3 regions of the Hafnia sp. CBA7124 genome follow, and region 3 is predicted to be linked to each of the others. Evidence: predicted binding sites of a transcription regulator. Region 3 holds the regulator's gene; each other region holds the start of a gene.
What was found. The regulator Fur, encoded in region 3, represses iron uptake genes when iron is present. The targets are predictions, from matches to a motif close to ATAATAATGAGAACNACTATCAA.
Positions count from the first base shown of each region.

Region 1: feoA (ferrous iron transporter A) is a predicted target of Fur. The motif match lies at 4,465-4,487, and genes of this name have one in related genera.
Region 2: CPY98_RS06540 (Nramp family divalent metal transporter) is a predicted target of Fur. The motif match lies at 2,931-2,953, and genes of this name have one in related genera.

Region 1 covers NZ_AP017469.1:4,221,347-4,229,114, reverse strand. Annotated here, with positions in the region: gene bioH (pimeloyl-ACP methyl ester esterase BioH) at 1-729, shown strand, start outside; gene CPY98_RS19215 (FeoC-like transcriptional regulator) at 1,306-1,554, opposite strand; gene feoB (Fe(2+) transporter permease subunit FeoB) at 1,591-3,909, opposite strand; gene feoA (ferrous iron transporter A) at 4,024-4,308, opposite strand; gene CPY98_RS19200 (Tex family protein) at 5,000-7,336, opposite strand; gene greB (transcription elongation factor GreB) at 7,441-7,768, opposite strand, start outside.
Region 2 covers NZ_AP017469.1:1,399,387-1,407,154, forward strand. Annotated here, with positions in the region: gene CPY98_RS06510 (putative DNA-binding transcriptional regulator) at 59-247, opposite strand; gene CPY98_RS06515 (DNA-binding protein) at 273-671, opposite strand; tRNA gene CPY98_RS06525 (tRNA-Ala) at 936-1,011, shown strand; tRNA gene CPY98_RS06530 (tRNA-Ala) at 1,098-1,173, shown strand; gene CPY98_RS06535 (NupC/NupG family nucleoside CNT transporter) at 1,410-2,612, opposite strand; gene CPY98_RS06540 (Nramp family divalent metal transporter) at 3,030-4,265, shown strand; gene CPY98_RS06545 (DUF2502 domain-containing protein) at 4,343-4,759, opposite strand; gene CPY98_RS06550 (sugar O-acetyltransferase) at 4,978-5,520, shown strand; gene mgrA (L-glyceraldehyde 3-phosphate reductase) at 5,517-6,506, opposite strand; gene CPY98_RS06560 (alpha-keto acid decarboxylase family protein) at 6,729-7,768, shown strand, end outside.
Region 3 covers NZ_AP017469.1:1,215,485-1,223,252, forward strand. Annotated here, with positions in the region: gene chiQ (ChiQ/YbfN family lipoprotein) at 1-274, shown strand, start outside; gene CPY98_RS05670 (beta-N-acetylhexosaminidase) at 294-2,966, shown strand; gene fur (ferric iron uptake transcriptional regulator) at 3,236-3,685, opposite strand; gene fldA (flavodoxin FldA) at 4,005-4,532, opposite strand; gene ybfE (LexA regulated protein) at 4,654-4,929, opposite strand; gene ybfF (esterase) at 5,200-5,970, opposite strand; gene seqA (replication initiation negative regulator SeqA) at 6,246-6,785, shown strand; gene pgm (phosphoglucomutase (alpha-D-glucose-1,6-bisphosphate-dependent)) at 6,869-7,768, shown strand, end outside.

The sequences.
Region 1 (7,768 bases), 1.6 Mb from region 3:
CTTGTGTTATTGCACGGATGGGGATTGAACGCAGAGGTATGGCGTTGCATTTTGCCGCGATTGAGTACGCAGTTTCGTGTACATCTCGTCGACTTACCGGGCTATGGGCGCAGCCAAGGCTTTGGTGCTTTAACGCTAGAGCAAATGAGCGATATTGTCGTGCAGCAGGCGCCTGAAAATGCGGTTTGGCTCGGTTGGTCCATGGGCGGCTTGGTGGCCAGTGATATTGCACTGCGTTACCCAGAACGTGTTGCCGCGCTGGTGACCGTATCGTCGTCGCCATGTTTCACCGCTCAAGGCGAGTGGCCGGGTATAAAAAGTGAAGTGTTAAGCGGGTTTCAACGCCAACTGAGTGAAGATTTTAAACGTACCGTAGAACGTTTTTTAGCCTTGCAAACCTTAGGTACGGAAAGCGCTCGACAGGATGCGCGTATTTTAAAAGACGTGGTACTAACTCAGCCGATGCCTTCCGTGGAGGTATTAAACGGTGGACTCGATATTCTGCGCTCCGTGGATTTACGTGAGCAAATAGCTGGTTTGAAAATGCCGTTGCTGCGTATTTACGGTTATTTGGATGGATTGGTGCCGCGTAAGGTTGCTGTGCTGCTCGATGAATCTTGCCCCAATAGTGAGTCTGTTGTTATTCAGAAATCAGCGCATGCGCCGTTTGTGTCACATCCGGGGGAATTTTGTGGGGTATTGGAAGAGTTTGTTAAGGTAATTATTTAGGTTTCGGTGAAAATCTCGGGTGCCTTTATTAGAGTGGTGAAGGTTTTCGTCCGCCCATGAGCAAATACGGCTCTATGAAACCGCTGGCGTAGGCGTCCGACGAGAGGTTGCCAGCGCGCAACCTCTTGACTCTCGCGTTTTTTACCGAGCCGTTTGTCCGACCGGTCTCGGAGCGTACATCCTTTACGCCCTCAACCTGCCACCAGCATCCCTGCTGGCGGCTCTAAAATGCATTCTTTAAACATAAAAAAGCAAAAGACATTTTTGTCTTCTTATCTTTTTAGTTTATTTCTCTATTTTTCTTTTAATAGTTTAAGTCTTGGTAGGAAGAGCCGCCGGTACAGGGATGTACCGGCGGAGTTTGGGGCGCCCTGGATGGGCGATACCAAACCGGAGCGGAGATGGCGTCACGGATAAAAAGCGCGAGGATTGAAGGGGCGCGCGCTGGCGCCCCTCATCGGACGCCTTCGACTTAGTTTGTATATGAATACCGTTACTGATAGGCGGTCGAAACCTTACATCGTGATTACATAAAGAATAGGCGAACGAAACCTTACACCACAAGCTCATAGACATTCAGTGAACATTTTTCGCCTGATACACCACCATCTCACAGTTCTTACTGGTTTCAGGGCAGCCTTTGCAACTGCCGCTGACACAACCGTTGTCGATATCATCGACCTTTTCCACACAACCCATTTGCTCTAAGCGTTGTAGCATCGCCAGCACCATGGCTGGCGATCCGTTGACTTCGCGGCAGAGCTGGTTGAGTTCGATACGGCCATGTAGGGCCACCGTATCGCGTACTTTTAACAGGCTTGCCATATGTCGTCCTCTTTGCTCAATGACGCGTAGCTGCCACTAGTGGCAGCTACCTTTTCCGGTATCGCAGCAGCATTCGCTGGCCGGATCATTGACTAAGCGTACGGTCACACGGTCGCGTGAGCGGCGTAGTGCAACTAACACCAGCGCATTGAATATCACCACCGCTGCAATCGTGATTGAGCTGTACTGCGGATGAGAGGCGAAATTAGCCACCTGATAGAACACGGCTGCCAGTGAGTAGGCGACGTTGAGTCCCCACAGAATGGAGAAGGTCATCCAGCCACGGCTGCTTTCACGCGCAATCGCACCCATTACCGATACGCAAGGTACATACAGCAGCACGAAGATCAGATAAGCATAGGCGGCGCTGGCGCTGCCGAATTTGCTGCCCATCACGCCCATGGAGCCAGATTCCATTTCGCCGTCGCCTTTGCTGGCTTCAATTGGGTTAGCAAACACGCTTAGGCTGAAGGTGTCTTTCAGGCTCTGCCAAGTTTCACCAACTGCACCTTCAAGTCCACCAATCAAGCTGTATGCGGCTGGATCAAACTCCTCTTCATGGATTTGCTCAGCGGTATACAGGGTATTCAACGTCCCCACGACCACTTCTTTCGCCATCGCACCGGTCACTAAACCAACGGTAGCCTGCCAGTTGTCGCTATGCACGCCGATCGGTTTCAGCAACGGTGTCATCACTTTACTCACTGAAGCCAGCGCTGAGTCGTTGATGCTATCAACGGCTTTACCACTAAAGGAGAAGCTATTGAGCGCGCCAATGAAAATACTGACGATGATGATGACTTTACCGGCGCGCATCACGAAGCCTTTCAGGCGCTGCCAAGTTTGCAGTAGCAGGCTTTTCAGGTGTGGTACGTGATAAACCGGCAGTTCCATCACGAACGGTGAGGCTTCGCCACGCATGATTGTGTGTTTGAGCATCAGTCCGGTCAGAATCGCCATCACAATGCCGAGCATATATAGCGAGAAGACGACCAGTGCGCCGCCCTGACCAAAGAATGCGGCAGAGAAGACGGCAAAAATGGCCAAGCGTGCGCCGCAGGACATGAACGGTGCCATCAATACGGTGATTAAGCGTTCACGAGGTGCATCCAGAGTACGAGCACCCATCACGGAAGGCACGTTGCAGCCAAAGCCAACGATTAAAGGAACGAATGATTTACCCGGCAAGCCCAACGCCTGCATCATGCGGTCGACCACGAAGGCGGCACGCGCCATGTAGCCGGAATCCTCAAGGAAGGAGAGGAACAGGTACATCATGCCGATTTGTGGCACGAGCGGCAGCACGGTGTTGATACCGCCACCGATCCCTTGAGCAAGGAAAATGGTTAGCCATTCCGGGAAGCGCAGGGTGTATCCAACCCATTGTAAACCCTGAATAAATATGGTTGATGAACCCACATCAAACAGCGGCTGAAGTGCGCCACCGATGTTGATCGCCAGAACGAACATCACATACATCACCAGCAGAAAAATAGGTATTCCCAGCCATCGGTTAAGAATGATGCGGTCCAGTTTTTCCGTCAAAATATTCGGCAGTGCGGTGGCCGTGTTGCTCACAGAATCACAGATATCGGTGATGCTTTTATAGCGTGAGTCAGCAATGATAAGCGCCGGATCTTCGTTAAGGGTGCGCTTTAGCGTTTCCTGAACTTCTGGCAGGATTTTCAACGCATTACTGGCGCGAGTGGAGCTATAGATGTCTCCTTCGAGCAGTTGCAATGCCAGCCAACGACGTTGCTGAACGGCAAGCGTATCCGGCATGGCCTGAGACAGGCGATCGACCTGACCCAACAGCAGCGGCGGATATTCAACCAATGCTTCAACTGCGCAGGTTGGAGGCAAATCAATGGCTTTTTTCAGCTCGGCGATTCCGTTGGCGCGCGTGGATACTAAAGGAATGACCGGGCAACCAAGGCGTTTGGACAGCGCATCAATATCAATATCAATTTTCTGGCTGCGAGCAATGTCCAGCATGTTCAGTGCAATGATGCACGGGATACCCAGCTCAAGCAGCTGCAAAGTCAGATAGAGGTTGCGTTCTAGGTTAGATGCATCAACCACGTTGATGATTAAATCAGCGTCGCCGCTCAGGATGTAGTGACAAGCAATCTGCTCGTCCAGCGACGTTTGCTCAGAAATTGTGGTCAGGGAGTAAGTTCCTGGTAGATCTACCAGTTTGACCTGATTTTCTAGGGTAGAAAAATGGCCTTCCTTGCGCTCCACGGTGACGCCAGCCCAGTTACCTACGCGCTGCCTAGCGCCCGTAAGCTGGTTGAATAACGTGGTTTTTCCCGAGTTGGGGTTACCGATTAACCCGATGGTGAGCTGTTTCATAATCCAACATTGTATAAGAAGAGTTTGTCGTCGACGACAAGACCACAGGCCGTACTGTCGCCATCCCTAAAAATGGCTGCTGGTAAAAGGTCAGCAGCAAAGTGAGTCGTTTATTTATGCGCCGCTAGCGGTAATCTGTGAGGTGACGACGTGAGTCTGATTGGCGTCTGCCTGAGCGATTGGCTCAATCATCAATAACTCCAGATCTTTTTTACGCAGCACAAGGCTGACGCGGCGAGACTTCACCTCAATGGGATCGCCTAGCGGTGCAATACGTACCACGCTAAATGGAGAACCAGGCAAAAAACCCAGAGAAAGTAATTTCTGACGATAGGCAGGGCTAATTAAAGGCGAGAAGCCAATGATTTTATATTGGTGGCCCGGAAGAAGCTGATGCATAAAAAACCTTCTTACATTCGGTAATTTGCTACGAGGAAACACTCGGGTCTGAAGTTTATAGGTCAGACAGGAGAACCGGATTATCTTTATCCTTGGCGATAGCGCCGTGCATTCTAGATAGGTGATGCAAGTTGGCAACAGAGAATGCGTAAAATAATAATATTGAGAATTATTATTATAATCACAGGGCAAAAACCGCCGAGTTCATACTGAAGTGTGTTTCCAGTGCTCTCGGCGTTTCAACTATGATTCGGTCCTTATTATGCCGTTTTAGCACTATTTTTCAGCTATCGCAAATGAGAATCATTGGTTAAAACGGTTAAGGATTTGTTCTTATTTTCATGATTTATGCGTTTGAATTAAGGCGATATACAAAGCATATATTCAATATATTTGATGGAATCAATAGCAAATGTAGGGGTAAGCGGCGATTTGAGAATTAATAACGGCGGTTTGACTGCGTGGCGGGAATATTTGTGCGTTAATAAAACTGAGTTTCGAAATATTAACGGTGTTAAAAATTACGCTTTAAAAATAAATCCATTAACTATTTATTTTCAATGCAGATACATATGCATTTGAACTTTACGTGTGTAATTGCAATGAATACTCATTTAGATTTGTAAATTGTGATGCATCTCACTTTCCCTCGCGATATTGGCGAGGGAAAGGAGATTGGCTTATTGCGCGGTTAACGCTTCATTTTGCCAAAGGCGGCGGCGAGCGCGTCGCCCATTGCGCTGTTATTACCGCTGTCAGGTTTTTTGTCATTTCTCGCTTGGCGAGCCTGATTGTTCGCCGGACGTTGACGATCTGGCGTGCGTTCTGTGCTGCTGCGACGCGAACCGCTTTCGCCAGGTTGCTCGTCTAAACGCATCGTCAATGCAATACGTTTACGCTGCAGATCGACTTCCATCACTTTGACCTTAACAATGTCGCCAGCTTTCACGACTTTATGCGGGTCATCGACAAACTTATCCGCCAGTGAAGAAATATGCACCAGACCATCTTGGTGGACGCCGATATCAACGAAGGCACCAAAGTTGGTGACGTTGGTGACCGAGCCTTCCAGAATCATCCCCAGCTGCAGGTCGTTCATGGTTTCAACGCCGTCGGCAAAGGTCGCGGTTTTGAACTCAGGGCGCGGATCGCGTCCTGGTTTTTCCAGTTCCTTAATGATATCGGTGACCGTTGGCACACCAAAACGCTCGTCGGTAAACTCGCTGGCTTTCAGACCGCGTAGCTCCGTTGGATTGCCCATCAATTCCTGTAGGCTTTGGCGTGTGGCTGCCAAAATACGCTCAACGATAGGGTAGGCTTCCGGGTGAACGGTTGATGCATCCAGCGGATTATCGCCGTGGTTAATACGCAGGAAGCCAGCGCACTGCTCGAACGCTTTAGGGCCTAAACGGCTGACTTTCAACAGCTGCTCACGGTTGCTGAAGCGGCCATTTTCGTCACGCCATCCGACGATATTTTGCGCCATCAAACGTGTGAGTCCTGCAACGCGAGCCAACAATGGAACCGATGCGGTGTTGAGATCGACGCCAACGGCGTTCACGCAGTCTTCTACAACGGCATCCAGTTTTCGTGCCAACTGGGTTTGGCTAACGTCGTGCTGATACTGACCAACCCCGATTGATTTCGGATCGATTTTCACCAGCTCAGCCAGTGGATCTTGCAGACGGCGGGCGATAGATACCGCTCCGCGGATCGACACATCCAAGTCTGGGAATTCTTGCGCAGCGAGCTCAGACGCGGAATAAACGGATGCGCCCGCTTCGCTGACGATAACTTTTTGGCCTTTAACTTCAGGGAACTGGCGCTGAACATCTAAATAGAAGCGCTCAGTTTCGCGAGATGCGGTGCCATTACCAATCGCCACCAGTTCCACGTTGTGTTTGATACACAGCGCTGCTACTGAGGCGGCGGCTTTTGCGGCCTGTCCGGTGTGTGGATAAATGGTATCTGTTGCGACGAGTTTACCCGTGCCGTCAACCACGGCCACTTTAACGCCGGTACGTAAACCAGGATCGAGGCCCATAGTTGCTCGCATACCTGCCGGAGCAGCCATAAGCAGGTCGTGCATGTTGCGGGCGAAAACGTTAATGGCTTCATCTTCGGCACGTTCGCGCAAGGTGCCCATCAGCTCAGTTTCAAGATGCAGCAACACTTTGATACGCCAAGTCCAGTTCACCACCGCTTTGCGCCAAGCATCAGCCGGTGCATTGTTTAGGCGTAAACCTAAATGATCGATAATGATTTGTTCGCAATAGCTTTCGCGTGGGGCTTGTTCAAACTGAGGATCGGCGTTCAGGGAGAGTTGTAATACTCCCTCGTTGCGGCCTCGGAACATCGCCAGTGCGCGGTGGGAAGGCACATTGGCAATTGGCTCGTGATGGTCGAAGTAGTCACGGAATTTCGCCCCTTCTTCCTCTTTGCCTTCGACCACTTTGGACACCAGATGAGCATTTTTCCAGAGATAGTTACGCACTTTAGCCAGCAGTGCGGCATCCTCAGAGAAACGCTCCATCAGAATATAGCGAGCACCATCGAGCGCCGCTTTGGTGTCGGCAACGCCTTTATCGGCATCAACGTAGCGGGCGGCCAGCGTGTCAGGATCTTGCTGCGGGTCTTGCCACAGCGAATCGGCCAGCGGCTCAAGACCTGCTTCAATCGCGATTTGCCCACGGGTGCGGCGCTTAGGCTTGTAGGGAAGATATAAATCTTCCAGCTCGGTTTTGCTCATGGTGCCGTTGATGGCACCGGCAAGCTGCTCGGTCAGTTTGCCCTGATCGTCGATAGATTTCAGAATGGTGGCGCGACGTTCTTCCAACTCGCGCAGATACCCTAAGCGGGTTTCTAACTGGCGTAGCTGGGTATCATCTAAACCGCCGGTAACTTCTTTACGGTAGCGAGCAATAAAAGGGACGGTGTTCCCTTCGTCCAAGAGGCGAATGGCTGAATCAACCTGCTCTGGTCGCGCTTGCAGTTCACTCGCAATAATGCGGCTCAATGAATCATTCATAGAATCAGTATGTCCGTAAGTTTAAAAATTATGGGCAAGTATATACTTTTTGATGCATAAACATGCCAGTTCAAGGGGCCGCGAAGCGCTCGGATAATGCCGAATTATGCTTTCGGATAGTCAATCTCATTGATGTACCACACCGCTTCACCTACCGGCGTGGTCACGGTAACCGCATCGCCAACCTCTTTTTTTAGCAACGCGCGCGCCATCGGTGAGTCGATAGAGATATAGTCTTTTTGGCCGAAAATTTCATCGTAGCCAACGATACGAAAACGCTTAATAACGCCTTCATCATTTTCGACTTCTACCCATGCACCGAAGAAGACCTTTCCATCCTGCTGCGGTGAATAATCAACGATACGCAGTTGCTCAAGGCATTTGGTGAGATAGCGGACTCGACGGTCGATTTCGCGTAGGCGCTTTTTGTTA
Region 2 (7,768 bases), 180 kb from region 3:
TTTTTCTATACCTCGAACTATAAGAGCAATTTCGATTTCTAAATCGCTTTTCTATATTTTAGCTGTCGTTGGCATGTAAGCATTGCAGCAGGGTATTTATCCCCTCGCGCATAGTAAAATCGGTGAGGAATATCTGTTCGTCTTGGCTCATCTGATGAAAGATATTTATCCAAGCTTTATCTGGTGAGGAGGTAATTGCGGTACTCTTAAGCACTTCTTTGGCGGTAAACCAGTCCTTTTTTTTCATTATGATATCCTATCTTTCGAGAGCGTTATGAGACTGAATTTATGGTGTTATTTTGATCGTAAAGACTGGTCTGTGACTGCAGAGGCTCTAAGCAGCCCAAGAGTGCGTTAATGCCTCGGCGCATGATAAAACGCGTTAGCTGCTCGCGCTCGTCTTCCGTCAACTGATAATAGATTGCACTCCATGCTTTTTCTGCTTTAGGAAGATCAGTCAAATAAAACGATGACTCTTCGTTTGCTAGCAGCGCAGACACAACTTCATCAGGAAAACTGCTGATATGGTATTCGAGTGCTTTACCTTGCACGCCACTACGCTTCTGTTTGCGCCATCCTTCCGATTTTGCTCTTTGGTTTATGGCTTGTGGCGTAGTGGGAAAACCAGCGATTCCAACCAACTCTTTTGCTGCATACCATTCCTTGTTCATATTTCTTCCTTTGCTTACTAAAAAACACTGTCGTATGTATTACCCAAAATAGTTACATATCTAGCTAATAGAATACAGTGAGTGAAGCTATAAAATAGCTTTAGCATTCCTAAAGATTGGATTGTTTTCAGCTTCAATTTGTCGATAAATTTCGCTGAGTTGGCGGCTTTTTCAGCGTTTAGATTAAGAAAAACATTTAGCCGTTGACAGTATTTGTGAGGTTTCATATCATGCGCCCCGTTAACGCGATTTAGCGTCAGCGTTGGGGCTATAGCTCAGCTGGGAGAGCGCTTGCATGGCATGCAAGAGGTCAGCGGTTCGATCCCGCTTAGCTCCACCAACCTTTTCTCAGACTGGTTGGTCGTTATTATAAGCTTTAGAAATAAGCTTGAAAGAAGCACAACCACTTCTCGTAGTTTACGTTGTGGGGCTATAGCTCAGCTGGGAGAGCGCTTGCATGGCATGCAAGAGGTCAGCGGTTCGATCCCGCTTAGCTCCACCAAAATTTGAAAAGCCGACAGAAATGTCGGCTTTTTGCTTTTCAGCATTTCGTACTGAAATTCTTTTCTCTTTCCGTTCGCTGGTTTCAACTCTTTCACTATCGATTCAATAAACGCCCTACATAATAGCCCTGTAAGCACCGCTACGGACTTTTCTGTAAAAAGAGATGTCATTGGGTAACGGGCAATAAAAAAGGCGCCTAAGCGCCTTTTAGCCAATCAGAATTAACCTAACGTATTACAGGAACAGACCTGCAATTGACGCAGACAAAATACTGACCAGTGTAGAACCGTAAACTAGTTTCAGACCGAAGCGAGCAACCACGTTTCCTTGGTGTTCGTTCAGGCCTTTGATGGCGCCTGCGACGATACCGATAGAAGAGAAGTTAGCGAAGGAAACCAAGAACACAGACAGAATGCCCAGTGAACGAGGAGACAGTTCGGTTGCAATCTTCTGCAGGTCAATCATGGCAACGAATTCGTTAGAAACCAGCTTGGTTGCCATGATGCTACCAACGTTCAGCGCTTCGTGGCTTGGTACGCCCATTACCCATGCAAATGGATAGAAGACATAGCCCAGCAGTCTCTGGAAAGTCATGCCGTCAACGTGGAACAGCGCGAAGACCCATTCGGTCAGGCCGTTCAACGCAGCAATCAGCGCGATGAAACCAATCAGCATAGCGGAAACGATAATCGCAACTTTGAAACCAGCCAGAATATATTCACCTAGCATTTCAAAGAAGCTCTGACCTTCGTGGGTGTTTTTCAGCTGGATGTCAGCCTCACCTTCCACAGAATAAGGGTTAATCAGGGACAGTACGATAAAGGTACTGAACATGTTTAACACCAATGCGGCTACCACAAATTTGGCATCCAGCATGGTCATGTATGCACCAACGATGGACATAGAAACGGTAGACATCGCCGTTGCTGCCATGGTGTACATACGTTTTTCAGACATTTTGCCCAGAACATCTTTGTACGCAATGAAGTTCTCAGACTGACCCAGAATCAGCGAGCTCACGGCATTGAAAGATTCCAGCTTACCCATGCCGTTGATTTTAGACAGCACGGTACCAATTGCGCGGATGATAACCGGCAATATGCGAATGTGCTGAAGAATACCAATCAGAGCAGAGATAAAGACGATTGGGCACAGTACGTTCAGGAAGAAGAAGGCCAGACCTTTGTCACTCATGTTACCGAAGACGAAGTTGGTACCTTCTGCCGCATATTTGAGCAGCGTTTCGAAGAACCCAGAGAAACCCTTCACGAAGCCCAAACCAATGTTGGAGTTCAGGAAGAAGTAAGCCAGCAGGATTTCAACGACTAACAACTGAACAATGAAGCGCACGCGAATGCTTTTGCGATCGCGGCTAACGAGCAGGGCAAGTACCGCTACCACCGCAAGGGCTAAAACAAAATGCAAAATAGGGGACATACAGTGCTCCAAATTATGAGGCAGGCTAAATTTCGCAGCACATTCTATGTAACGGCACAGGTAAAAACGAGACTTAGGTTGCAAATATTGAAATTGTTATAACGTAAATCAAGAAAAAAGTTAGAAAAGTAACAAAAAGCCCCCAAGGACCATGTTGATGAAAGTTTGAGAAGTTGTGATATTATTATTAAACACCATAGTTCGCTTATTGGGAAGAAATGCCAGAAGCGGTGATGGTCGCGTGTTTAAGTGCTGAAAGCGCCTTGTCAGACTCCACAAGCAAACGGCCTATCGAACGGATAGGCAGTATCGTTCAAGTTGATATTGATAATCATTATCACTTATACAATAATGGAGTTAATCACGAAGTTTAGGTCACAAATTGTTAGTGTGACTATAGGTGTTAAGGTGGCTGGTATGCTTGATTCACGTGTTGCAGAAACAACTCCTCCTGCGTCGCGGAAGATAAAACTTTCGCTGATGGGACCCGCCTTTATCGCCGCCATCGGCTATATCGATCCCGGTAACTTTGCGACTAATATTCAGGCCGGTGCGTCATACGGCTACAAGCTGCTGTGGGTCGTTGTATGGGCCAACTTCATGGCCATGCTTATCCAGCTGCTTTCCGCAAAACTTGGCATCGCTACCGGTAAAAATCTAGCGGAACATATTCGCGATCGCTTTCCACGTCCGGCGGTTTGGGCTTATTGGGTTCAGGCTGAAATCATTGCCATGGCGACCGACTTGGCTGAGTTTATCGGGGCCGCGATTGGCTTCAAGTTATTGCTGGGTTGTACGTTGTTGGAAGGGGCGGTTTTAACCGGTATTGCCACTTTCTTGATCCTGACGCTACAACGCCGTGGACAGAAACCGCTTGAGCTGGTTATCGGTGGCTTGCTGCTTTTTGTTGCTGCGGCCTATATCGTGGAGCTGGTATTTTCTCAGCCAAGCGTTGCTCAGCTCGCGCACGGAATGTTGGTTCCGGATTTACCCACTCACGAAGCGGTATTTTTGGCAGCCGGTGTGTTAGGCGCAACGATCATGCCGCATGTGATTTACCTGCATTCGTCTCTGACACAAACGTCTGCATCGTTGGGGACCAAGGCCGAACGTTACTCTTCCACTAAACTCGACGTTGCCATTGCAATGACCATTGCCGGCTTTGTTAACCTTGCGATGATGGCAACCGCAGCGGCAGCGTTTCATTTTAGCGGTCACAGTGGAATTGCAGAGCTGGACCAAGCTTATTTAACGCTAAAACCGCTGCTAGGTAATGCTGCCGCCACTATTTTTGGTTTGAGCCTAGTCGCTGCCGGTTTGTCTTCTACCGTGGTGGGAACCTTGGCGGGTCAGGTGGTTATGCAGGGCTTTGTGCGCTTTTACATTCCGCTCTGGGTGCGCCGAGTGGTGACCATGCTGCCTTCTTTCATCGTGATTATGGCCGGGCTGGATGCGACCCGTATTCTATTGTTAAGTCAGGTGCTGTTGAGCTTTGGTATTGCTTTGGCATTGGTGCCGCTGCTGCGCTTCACCGGCAATAAAGAACTGATGGGCGAGATGGTGAACGGACGTACCGTTCAGGCGCTGGGTAAAGTGATTGTGGTCGTGGTCGTCGGACTCAACTTCTACCTGCTGGTGAGTATGTTGTTTTAGGGCTTAGAAGATTTGTTTTTAGAATATTTATAGAAAAGCAGGTTCATTTTCGTGAACCTGCTTTTTTTATTCAGTCATTAGTGATGGCCATGCCCGTGGCCACGATCGTCGTGGTCATGGCGGTCGTGTTTTTTATAGTGACCATAATGGTTGCCACGGTCATGATGCTTATATTTGTTTTTATGGTCATAGCGGTAATACTTCCCGCCGCGTGAATAGTAGTTTTTCTGCCACCAGTTGTGGTCACGCCAGCGGCCACCATCCCAGTAATAGCCGCGAGGACTGCGGTCACCAACCCAATGGCCTTGATGATTGCGCCACCAGTTTTGATCGCGCCAGTCATAGCCATCCCAGTAATTCCCTCGCTGATCGCGGTCACCAAGGTGCAAGCTCACGCCGGGAAGTAAATCAATATCAGCGGACGTAGCCTGTGCAACGCCCAGAGGCATCAGGCTACAAAAAGCAAAAATAACTGCAGCGATACGCAGGTTCATGTTTTTCTCCTTTACGGGGAAGGACGTTGGTTGGCATCATCTTCAATGAACAACACATAACGCCGTCATTCCTTTATGTGAGCTGATATTAGCATTGTGAATGTGATGACAATGTGGAGAAATGGGGTAATCCGCTGTTAATCGCGACGTTTGAGATTATTCTGGCGACCTCGCCAAGTTAAGGAGCAGTAGACGTGAGCAAAAGTGAAAAACAGAAGATGATTGAGGGTGAAAACTACTACTCGTCAGATCCTGAGTTAGTGGCCGATCGACTACGCGCGATTGATTTATGTTTCCACTTTAACCATACCTTGCCGTCGCAGCAGCAGATGCGCAAAGAGCTGCTGGAAGCGCTGTTGCCGAATGTGGATAAGCTGGCTGAGATCACCGGGCCGTTCTTTTGCGACTACGGCTACAACATTAAAATTGGGCAGCGATTTTACGCCAATACGGATCTGACCATTTTGGACATCGCACCTGTGACTATCGGCGATGACGTGATGTTCGCCCCCCATGTGCAACTCTATACCGCGGCACATCCTACCCATCCTGAACAGCGAATTTCAGGCATTGAGTTTGGTAAGCCGATTACGATTGGCAACAAAGTGTGGATTGGCGGCGGGGTGATTGTATGTCCGGGCGTTACCATCGGTGACGGTTCTGTGATTGGTGCCGGAAGCGTGGTCACGAAAGATATCCCGCCGCGCGTTGTTGCAGCGGGAAATCCATGTCGTGTACTGCGTTCGGTTGATGAAGATTAACTGGCCAGAATCATTTCGATAGCGCTGAGCTCTTCGGCGCTAAAATGTCGGTTTTCTAGCATGCCGACGGCATCTTCAATTTGGCTGATACGGCTTGCGCCAATCAGTACCGATGTCACGCGATCGCCACGTAGCACCCAGGCCAGCGCCATTTGCGACAGTTTTTGCCCTCGCGCCAACGCCATCTCATTAAGCTGCTTAATTTTCTCCAGCTTCTGCTCAGTAATGGCTTCAGGTTTTAAAAATTGGCTGTGTGCTGCGCGTGAATCTTCTGGTATTCCATGCAGATATCGATCTGTCAGTAGGCCTCCCGCCAGAGGAGAAAATGCAATCGAACCCACCCCTTCCTCTTGCAAGACATCTAACAAACCGCCTTCAACCCAACGTTCAAACATTGAATATTTAGGTTGATGGATCAAGCAAGGCGTCCCGAGATCGCGCAGGATCGCAATTGCTTGACGAGCCGTTTCAGCAGGATAGTTAGATAGCCCAACGTACAAGGCCTTACCCTGACGCACGATGAGGTCGAGAGCGCCCATGGTTTCTTCGAGCGGGGTATTAGGATCGGGACGGTGATGATAGAAAATATCGACATAGTCTAGCCCCATGCGTTTCAGACTTTGGTTAAGGCTAGCCACTAAGTATTTTTTGCTGCCCCAGTCACCGTAAGGCCCTTCCCACATGGTGTATCCCGCTTTGCTGGAAATCACCATTTCATCGCGATAAGGCAGGAGATCGTGTTGTAGAACACGGCCAAAATTGATTTCTGCCGAGCCGGGAGGGGGGCCATAGTTGTTCGCGAGATCAAAATGAGTGATGCCTAAATCGAAAGCGCGCAGCAGCATATCGCGGCTGTTATCGAAAAGGGTGGTATCACCAAAGTTATGCCACAACCCCAGCGAGATAGCCGGTAGCTGTAAACCGCTGTTACCGCAACGTCGGTATTCCATCGATTGATAGCGTTCGGGATTTGCCAGATAACTCATTGATCTTCCTTACACGATGACATGAAAAAAGACGATAAACACACAGTACGCCGCCTGATGCTAATCGGTGGCATGGGTGTTCACAGCGTAAATCTAGCTTTCCATCATGCTCCAGAGCCGGTTTCAACGCCATCAAAAAGAGCCCCCTATACTTTTAAACGTGATCTAAATTCTCGTTTTTTCAGCGCTTACTGCCCTGAAATGTCCATTGGGAGCATCGCAATGAGCAAGACTTCAAATAGCACGGTGTATAGCGTATCCGACTATCTACTCGACCGACTTTCACAGGCGGGTATCCAGCACGTGTTTGGCGTTCCCGGAGACTACAATCTACGTTTTCTCGATTTTGTTACGGCTCACGCCGATCTTGAATGGGTGGGATGCGCCAATGAGCTCAACGCCGCCTATGCCGCCGATGGATATGCGCGCTGTGCACCCGCAGCGGCGCTGGTGACCACGTTCGGGGTGGGGGAATTGAGTGCAATTAATGGCACCGCAGGCAGCTATGCTGAATATTTACCGGTCATTCATATTGTGGGGGCTCCGAATAGGCGTTCTCAGCAGAAAGGAGAGCTACTACACCATACGTTAGGCGATGGCGATTATGGCCACTTCTATCGCATGGCGGCGGAAGTCACCTGTTCGCAGGCCATATTGACCCCAGAAAATGCGGCGGTTGAAATCGATCGTGTTCTCAGCGATGTGCTCTATCACCGTCGACCAGGTTATTTCTTATTGCCAAGCGATGTGTGTGATGAGCCGATTCGAACCGAACTCTATCCTTTCGCCGCACGGCAAGATGAGATCATCGGGCTAAATGAATTTGTTCAGGCGGCGCGTGAGCTGCTTAAACCGGTTCGTAAGGTCGCATTATTGGCCGATTTTCTGGCCGACCGTTTTGGTCAAAAACAGGCCGTTCAACAGTTGGCTGATTTACCCGGCGTTGCCAGCGCAACGCTGCTCATGGGGAAAGGTGTTCTCGATGAAAGTCAGCCAAACTTTGTTGGTACCTATGCCGGAGGCGCTAGCCAGCCCTGCGTGAAGGCCGCGATTGAAAATGCAGATGCGTTGATAAGCGTGGGGGTGAGGTTAACCGACAGCGTAACGGCGGGCTTCACCCATCAGCTTGCGTTAAATAAAACCATCGATATTCAGCCATTTTCAGCCAGCGTGGCAGGGCGCGTGTTTAGTCAATTACCGATGAATAACGCATTGGCCGCATTAATTGATCTGGCGCGTGAGCTTTGCGTAGAGTGGCAATC
Region 3 (7,768 bases):
GCAATCTACTGCCCCTCAAGAAGATGCAAAGTTAAAACAAGCCTACAGCAACTGCATTAATACCGCTGAAGGTAACCCAGATAAAATTTCAGCCTGTCAGTCGGTGTTGGAAGTGCTGAAGCAAAGTAAAACGCATCAGGCCTTTGCCGAAAAGGAAAGCGTACGCGTATTTGATTACCAAAATTGTATTCAGGCGGCTAAAACCGGTGCTGGAGATAATTACCAGCAGGCCTGTAACAAAGTTTGGCAGGAAATTCGCAGCAACAATAACTGATTAAGGATGGGGCTTTAGGATGAGCAAATTTAAATTGAACACGTTGGCCGTTGCCGTTTCTGCACTGGGCATGCTCGGTTTTTCCGCAGCAAGCCAGGCAGATCAGCAAATCGTTGACCAACTGAGTCAGTTAAAAGTTAACGTGAAAGTCACCGACAACCGCGCGGCAGAGAACGGCGTCGATTGTGCCGCGCTGGGCGCTGACTGGGCATCGTGTAACCAATCGGTCATCACGCTAACCAGCGATAGTGATATTAAAGGCAATGACTGGGCGATCTATTTCCATAACCCACGTCAGGTTCTGGACGTGAAAAGCGATCAGTTCAAAATTACGTTTGTGACCGGTGACCTGCACAAAATTGAACCCACCGATAAATTTAAAGGGTTTACCGCCGGTCAATCGGTGGAAATTCCGCTGATTGGTGAATACTGGCAGTTGTTTGAAAGTGACATTATGCCGCGTTGGTACGTCACTTCTCAGGATGCTAAACCTAAGGTGATTGCCAGCACCGATACGGAAGATCTACGTCAGTTTGTGACGCCGTTTGCGGGCGATCTGTGGAAGCGCACCAAAGACGATAAAAATGTTCTGATGGTGCCTGAAACTCGCTTCGACAAAAACGCCGATGTGAAAGAGCTGCCAGCGCAGAGCCTGCGTGGCCAAATTATGCCAACGCCGATGGAAGTGAAAATCCATCAGCAGGACGTTGACCTCAGTAAAGGCGTTGCGCTGGATCTTACCGTTCTGAACAGCGCCACGGCAGAAGCCGCACAGCAGCGTTTCGCGCTGTTAGGTGTGAAAAACGATGCCAAAGGCTATCCAATCAAAACGGTGATTGCGGTTAATAACTTCAAAGGCGACTTAGCGGTTCCGGGGGCTTACGAGCTGAAGATCGGGCCAAAGGGGGCTGAAGTCATTGGTTACGATCAGGCTGGCGTTTTCTACGGCTTACAGTCCATCCTTTCTCTGGTGCCAAGCGATGGCAGCATGAAGATTGCAACCTTAGATGCGAAAGACGCGCCGCGTTTCCAATACCGTGGCATCTTCTTGGACATCGGGCGTAACTTCCATTCCAAAGAAGCGGTACACCGCCTGCTAGACCAGATGGCGGCGTACAAGATGAACAAATTCCACTTCCATCTGACCGATGACGAAGGCTGGCGTATTGAGATCCCTGGCCTGCCAGAGCTTATCGATGTGGGCTCAAAACGCTGCCACGATCTGAGCGAGAAAGAGTGCCTGCTACCACAGCTAGGCTCAGGACCTGATGCTAACAATAATGGTTCTGGCCATCTGTCTCGCGCTGAATATATCGATATCGTGAAATATGCTCAGGCACGTCAGATCGAAGTAATCCCTGAAATCGATATGCCTGCGCATGCTCGTGCGGCGGTGATTTCGATGGAAGCGCGTTATGACAAACTGAAAGCCGCTGGTGACGAGAAGGGCGCTAACGAATTCCGTTTGGTTGATCCTACGGATACGTCAAACACCACGTCTGTGCAGTTCTATGATCGTAAGAGCTATTTGAACCCATGCTTAGATTCCTCTAAGCGCTTTGTCGATAAAGTGATCGGCGAAGTGGCGCAGATGCACAAAGAGGCGGGGCAGCCATTAACCACGTGGCACTTCGGCGGTGATGAAGCTAAGAATATCCGCTTAGGGCCGGGTTATCAGGATAAGAATGGCAAGATTGAGCCGGGCAAAGGCATTATCGATCAGAGCAAAGAGGATAAGCCATGGGCGCAGTCTCAGGTTTGCCAGACCCTAATTAAGAGCGGCAAAGTGGAAGATATGGAGCATCTCCCAAGCCACTTTGCGATTGAAGTCAGCCAGATCGTCAATAAGCACGGCATTGAAAAAATGCAGGCGTGGCAGGATGGCCTGAAGGATGCCAAAGACGCGAAGGCATTTGCCACCAAGCGCGTGGGTGTTAACTTCTGGGATACGCTCTATTGGGGCGGTTTTGATACCGTAAACGACTGGGCGAACAAAGGCTATGAAGTGACGGTTTCTAACCCAGACTACGTCTACATGGATTTCCCGTATGAGGTGAATCCACAGGAAAATGGCTACTACTGGGGAACTCGCTTTAACGATGAGCGTAAGATCTTCAGTTTCGCGCCAGACAACATGCCACAGAATGCGGAAACTTCCGTAGACCGTGACGGCAATTTCTTTACCGCGAAAAGCGATAAGCCATGGCCGGGCGTTTATGGACTCTCAGCGCAGCTGTGGAGTGAAACCACGCGCACCGACGAAATGATGGAGTATAAAATTTATCCTCGCGTTATGACGGTGGCGGAGCGCGGATGGCATCGCGCGGGTTGGGAGCAGGACTACAAAGCGGGCCGTGAATATAAAGGCGGAGAAACCGACTTGGTCGACAAAAAATCTCTGCTGAGTGATTGGCAGCGCTTTGCCAACCTGATGGGACAGCGTGAGCTGGCGAAAATGGATAAAGCTGGTGTGGAATATCGCCTGCCGGTTCCTGGAGCAAAAGTTGTGGGCGGGAAACTGGAAGCCAACATTGCGCTGCCAGGGTTGGGGATTGAATACTCCGTAGACGGTGGCAAGCAGTGGCAGCGTTATGATGCTAAAGCTCAACCAACCGTTTCTGGCGACGTTCAAATTCGTTCAGTAAGCCCAGACGGCAAGCGCTATAGCCGCGTAGAACCGGTACAGGCGTGATATCGAGATAGGTACGCAAGGTATTCTCTGCTCCGGTGGGGTAGGGAATGCCGCAATAACGTATTAACGCAGTGATTTTTAATACCGTTTCATCATCATTATTGTTGCTATGGTACCTGCCGAAGCCATATGAGTGATTTAGTTGTGAGTTGCTTAGCCCCCTGCCTGAGGGGCTTTTTTTTGTCTGTTTTTCGACGAGAAAACGAAGATGGTGGATTTCAGGCAATAAAAAAGCGACCCTCAGGTCGCCTCATTACACTCGCGAGCGCTTACTCTCTGCCATCGTGCAGACTTTCGTCTTCGCGGCAATCACCTTCAGCGCAGTGGCCATACAGGTACAGGCTGTGGTTGGTCAGTTGGATACCATATTTTTTAGCGATTTCGTGCTGACGCTTTTCGATGGAGTCGTCGCTAAATTCGATCACTTTACCGCAGTCTAAGCAGATCAGATGATCATGGTGATGCTGTTGAGTCAGTTCAAATACGGATTTTCCGCCTTCAAAATTGTGACGAGTCACAATTCCAGCGTCGTCGAACTGGTTCAGTACACGGTAAACGGTGGCTAAGCCGATTTCTTCACCCATATCGATCAGCTTCTTATACAGATCTTCTGCGCTGACGTGGTGGCAAGTTGGATCTTGCAGAACTTCCAGAATCTTAAGACGCGGAAGCGTGACTTTAAGTCCAGCCTTCTTTAAAGCAGTGTTGTTATCTGTCATTCGGATTCTGTCCCGTTACTTAGCTCGAAGACGTTTAGGATAGCCTGCATTTGCTGCCTACGTTGCCCTAATTGTCACCGAACTGAAAATATAATTGAGATTCATTATAAGGCTGATGGCGGTAAATGGAAACCGCAGTGTGTTAACAACTTGGACGGAATTACAAGGTGGAAATAAAACGTAACACACTGACAAATATGTAACTCTGCTGGTGGCGGGGGCTAGAGCGGGAAAAATGAGTTACATAGATGTTGCAAGTTGCTTTCGCCAATCGCTGAAATACCCGCTGACTTATGCAGTCAGCGGGCACAATTTCAGATTAGCCAGCCAGCTCAGCCAAGCTCATCTCTTCGGAAATTTGTTTCACCCACGCATCAACACGCGTTGCGGTGAGTTCAGGCTGGCGATCTTCGTCAATAGCCAAACCAACGAAGGTTTTGTCATCAACCAGCGCTTTAGACGCTTCAAAATGGTAACCCGCCGTTGGCCAGTGACCAACGATAGTCGCGCCGCGTGGCTCGATCAAATCACGGATGGTGCCCATAGCGTCGCAGAAGTACTCTGCATAGTCTTCTTGGTCGCCGCAGCCAAACAGAGCAACCAGTTTACCGTTGAAGTCGATCTCTTCCAGAGAAGGGAAGAAATCATCCCAGTCACACTGAGCTTCACCGTAATACCACGTTGGGATGCCAAGCAGAAGAATATCGAATGCTTCGATGTCTTCTTTGCTGCTTTTGGCAATGTCATGAACTTCAGCAACGTCTTTTCCGAGTTGCTTTTGGATCATCTTAGCGATGTTTTCCGTGTTGCCCGTGTCGCTGCCAAAGAAAATGCCTACGATTGCCATGTCGCGTTTATACCTTTTATATCAAATAATTAAACTAGAATCTTGAGAAAGACCAGTACGTACTTTACGCACTATAGCACTTTAAACCGTATCGATTTGTCGTCATTGTGTGCTGGTGGCGTTAAGATTTTAAAATCTGATTGAGTAAAATTTGTTCAATCAATTCACTGCGGCTAATGTTTTGTTCCTGAGCCAAACGATTCAGCATTTCAACCGCTTCTTCGTTAATCTTTAGCTCGACGCGACGCAGTCCTTTCACTTTATCGCGGCGCAGTTGGTTGCGTTTGTTAATTCTTAGCTGTTCATCCCGAGATAACGGGTTAGTTTTCGGGCGACCCGGACGACGTTCATCTGCGAACAGATCCAGAGTCGTGCGGTCCGTTTGTTCTTTGGCCATATCAGGTAGCGGTACTACAAGGAGAATTTTGAATCTGCGTAACGAATCAGATCATGATTAACATACTAGGGCCATTCACCCTTTACCGGCACTATCCTTGAACAGCAAAACTGCCTGCCAGAATAATAGCGCGCCATAATACCCCAGCGCCCCCAGCTGCGACAATCCTTAATCTTACTTACCTCACTGATGAATGGTGATTTTTTCTACAGTGAGGCTGTCGTTAAGATTAAGTTAGGTCGTGAAGGCGACAAAATTAAGCTGTTTGACTTATTCATCGCTGTCGAGAAAACGGTGCAGCGTGCGTAGCACCAGCTCTGGCTTTTCTGCATGCAGCCAGTGGCCCGTACCGGCTACCACGTGAGCTTTAGCATGAGGAAACTGGCGCGCAATGGCGGCGCGATGAATATCTTGGATGTAGGGCGATAAGCCACCTTTGATAAACATCGCAGGGCCTTGGTAAGGCGTTACTTCTTGCCAGCCCACGATATTTTCGTATTGCTCCCACAGAACGGGCACGTTAAATAGCCATTCGCCCTCCTGAAAAGATTTCAGTAAAAACTGTATTACACCTTCTTCTTGGATGTAGCTGCGCATGATTTCAGCGGCCTCTTGGCGACGCGTCAGCCGTGCATCCGTCACTGCGTTGATAGCTGCAAAAATCGTATCGTGACGACGAACCTGATAGTCAACGGGCGCAATGTCCAGCAAGGCAAGGCGGCGAATACGCTCGGGGGCAAGTGCAGCTAACGTCATCGCGGCTTTTCCGCCCATTGAGTGCCCAATGACATCCAACTGCGGTAACGAAAGATCGTCGATCAACGCCAGTAAATCTTCGGCCATCGCGGCATAATCCATGCGCTCTGAGCGCGGCGAGTGGCCATGATTGCGCATATCAACCTGAATCACACGGCGATCGCTGCGCAAGTCTCGGCCCAATACGCCAAGATTATCCAGACTGCCGAATAAACCGTGGATCAATAATGCCGGTGGAAACTGGGCTTGCTGGGCTGGAATATGTTCGCGGTAGTTGAGTTTCATATCGTTAGGTCTATTCGTGGTGTCTATTCGCGGGCTTCATGCGCTAAACATGCGGCAACGGAGTGCGACAAATCTTATGTTGTAACAAATAGGTTACCACGACTAAGCATGATTGTTAGCCATCGAGTGTTATCCAGCAAAATTTAAGGGTATTCTTTCCATAAGTTTGGGAAAAAACTCACTGAATTGATCAGAGCATCGGGTTTACGCTATCCGCATGAGGCGTTTGACTTTATAATCCTGCTGATTAAGTCGTAAACCTGTATTGGATAATGATGAAAACTATTGAAGTCGACGAGGAGCTGTACCGCTACATTGCAAGCCACACGCAAAGTATCGGTGAGAGTGCTTCTGACATATTGCGCCGCCTGCTGAAAGTCTCTGAACATAAAGCCACTGCTGCTCCGGCTGTGACGCCTGCCGTCATCGCTGCGCCAGTGGCTGCTGCGGTATCTGCCCGTCCGGTAGATCGCGTTCGTACCATGCGTGAACTGTTGCTTTCTGATGAATATGCAGAGCAGAACAAAGCGGTAAACCGCTTCATGCTGGTACTTTCAACCCTTTACTCCATTGATAACCAAGGGTTCGCTGCGGCAACGGAATCCTTGCATGGCCGCACGCGCGTCTATTTCGCCGGTGACCAGCAAACGCTGCTGCAAAACGGCACGCATACCAAGCCTAAACATGTTGCGGGCACGCCTTACTGGGTGATCACTAACACCAACACCGATCGCAAGCGCAGCATGATTGAACACATTATGCAGGCGATGCAGTTCCCAGCCGAACTGATTGAAAAAGTTTGCGGAACCATCTAATTCAAGAACTGCCTAATCGCAAGCACTGGCAACGCGATTAGGCACTCAACCATATAAGCGTAATAGCGTAGGGAGTAGTGACCATGGCAAATCACCCCCGTGCCGGGCAGCCTGCCCAGCAGAGCGATTTGATTAACGTGGCACAACTGGTTTCTCAATACTATGTATTGACGCCGGAAGTGGGTAACACGTCGCATGCGGTAAAATTCGGGACTTCAGGTCACCGTGGCAGCGCTCAGCGTCATAGCTTTAACGAAGCGCACATTTTAGCTATTGCGCAGGCAATTGTTGAAGTGCGTAAAGCGAATGGCATCGAAGGTCCGTGTATCGTGGGTAAAGATACACACGGTTTATCTGAACCTGCGTTTATCAGCGTGCTGGAAGTTCTGACGGCAAACGGCGTGGATGTCGTGGTACAGCAGGATAATGGTTTCACACCAACGCCTGCGGTTTCTCACGCTATTCTGACCCACAACAGCAATAAGAATGCGGCATTGGCCGACGGTATCGTTATCACGCCTTCGCACAACCCGCCTGAAGACGGTGGTATCAAATATAATCCGCCAAATGGTGGACCGGCAGATACTGACCTCACCAAAGTGATTGAGCAGCGAGCCAATGAACTATTAAGCCTTAACTTACAGGGCGTGAAGCGTCAAACTCTGGATGCGGCTTGGAAAAGCGGTTTGGTGCATGCCAAAGATCTGGTGCAGCCATACATTGAAGGTTTGGTTGATATCGTTGATATGCCAGCCATTCAGCGCTCAGGACTGCATTTAGGCGTCGATCCATTAGGTGGTTCAGGCATCGAATATTGGCAGCGTATTGGTGAGCATTACAAACTTGATCTGACCCTGGTGAACGATCACGTTGATCCGTCATTCCGCTTCATGCATTTAGATCACGACGGCGTGATCCGTATGGATTGCTCATCGGAAAGCGCGATGGCAGGCTTGCTGGCGCTGCGCGATCAGTTTGATTTA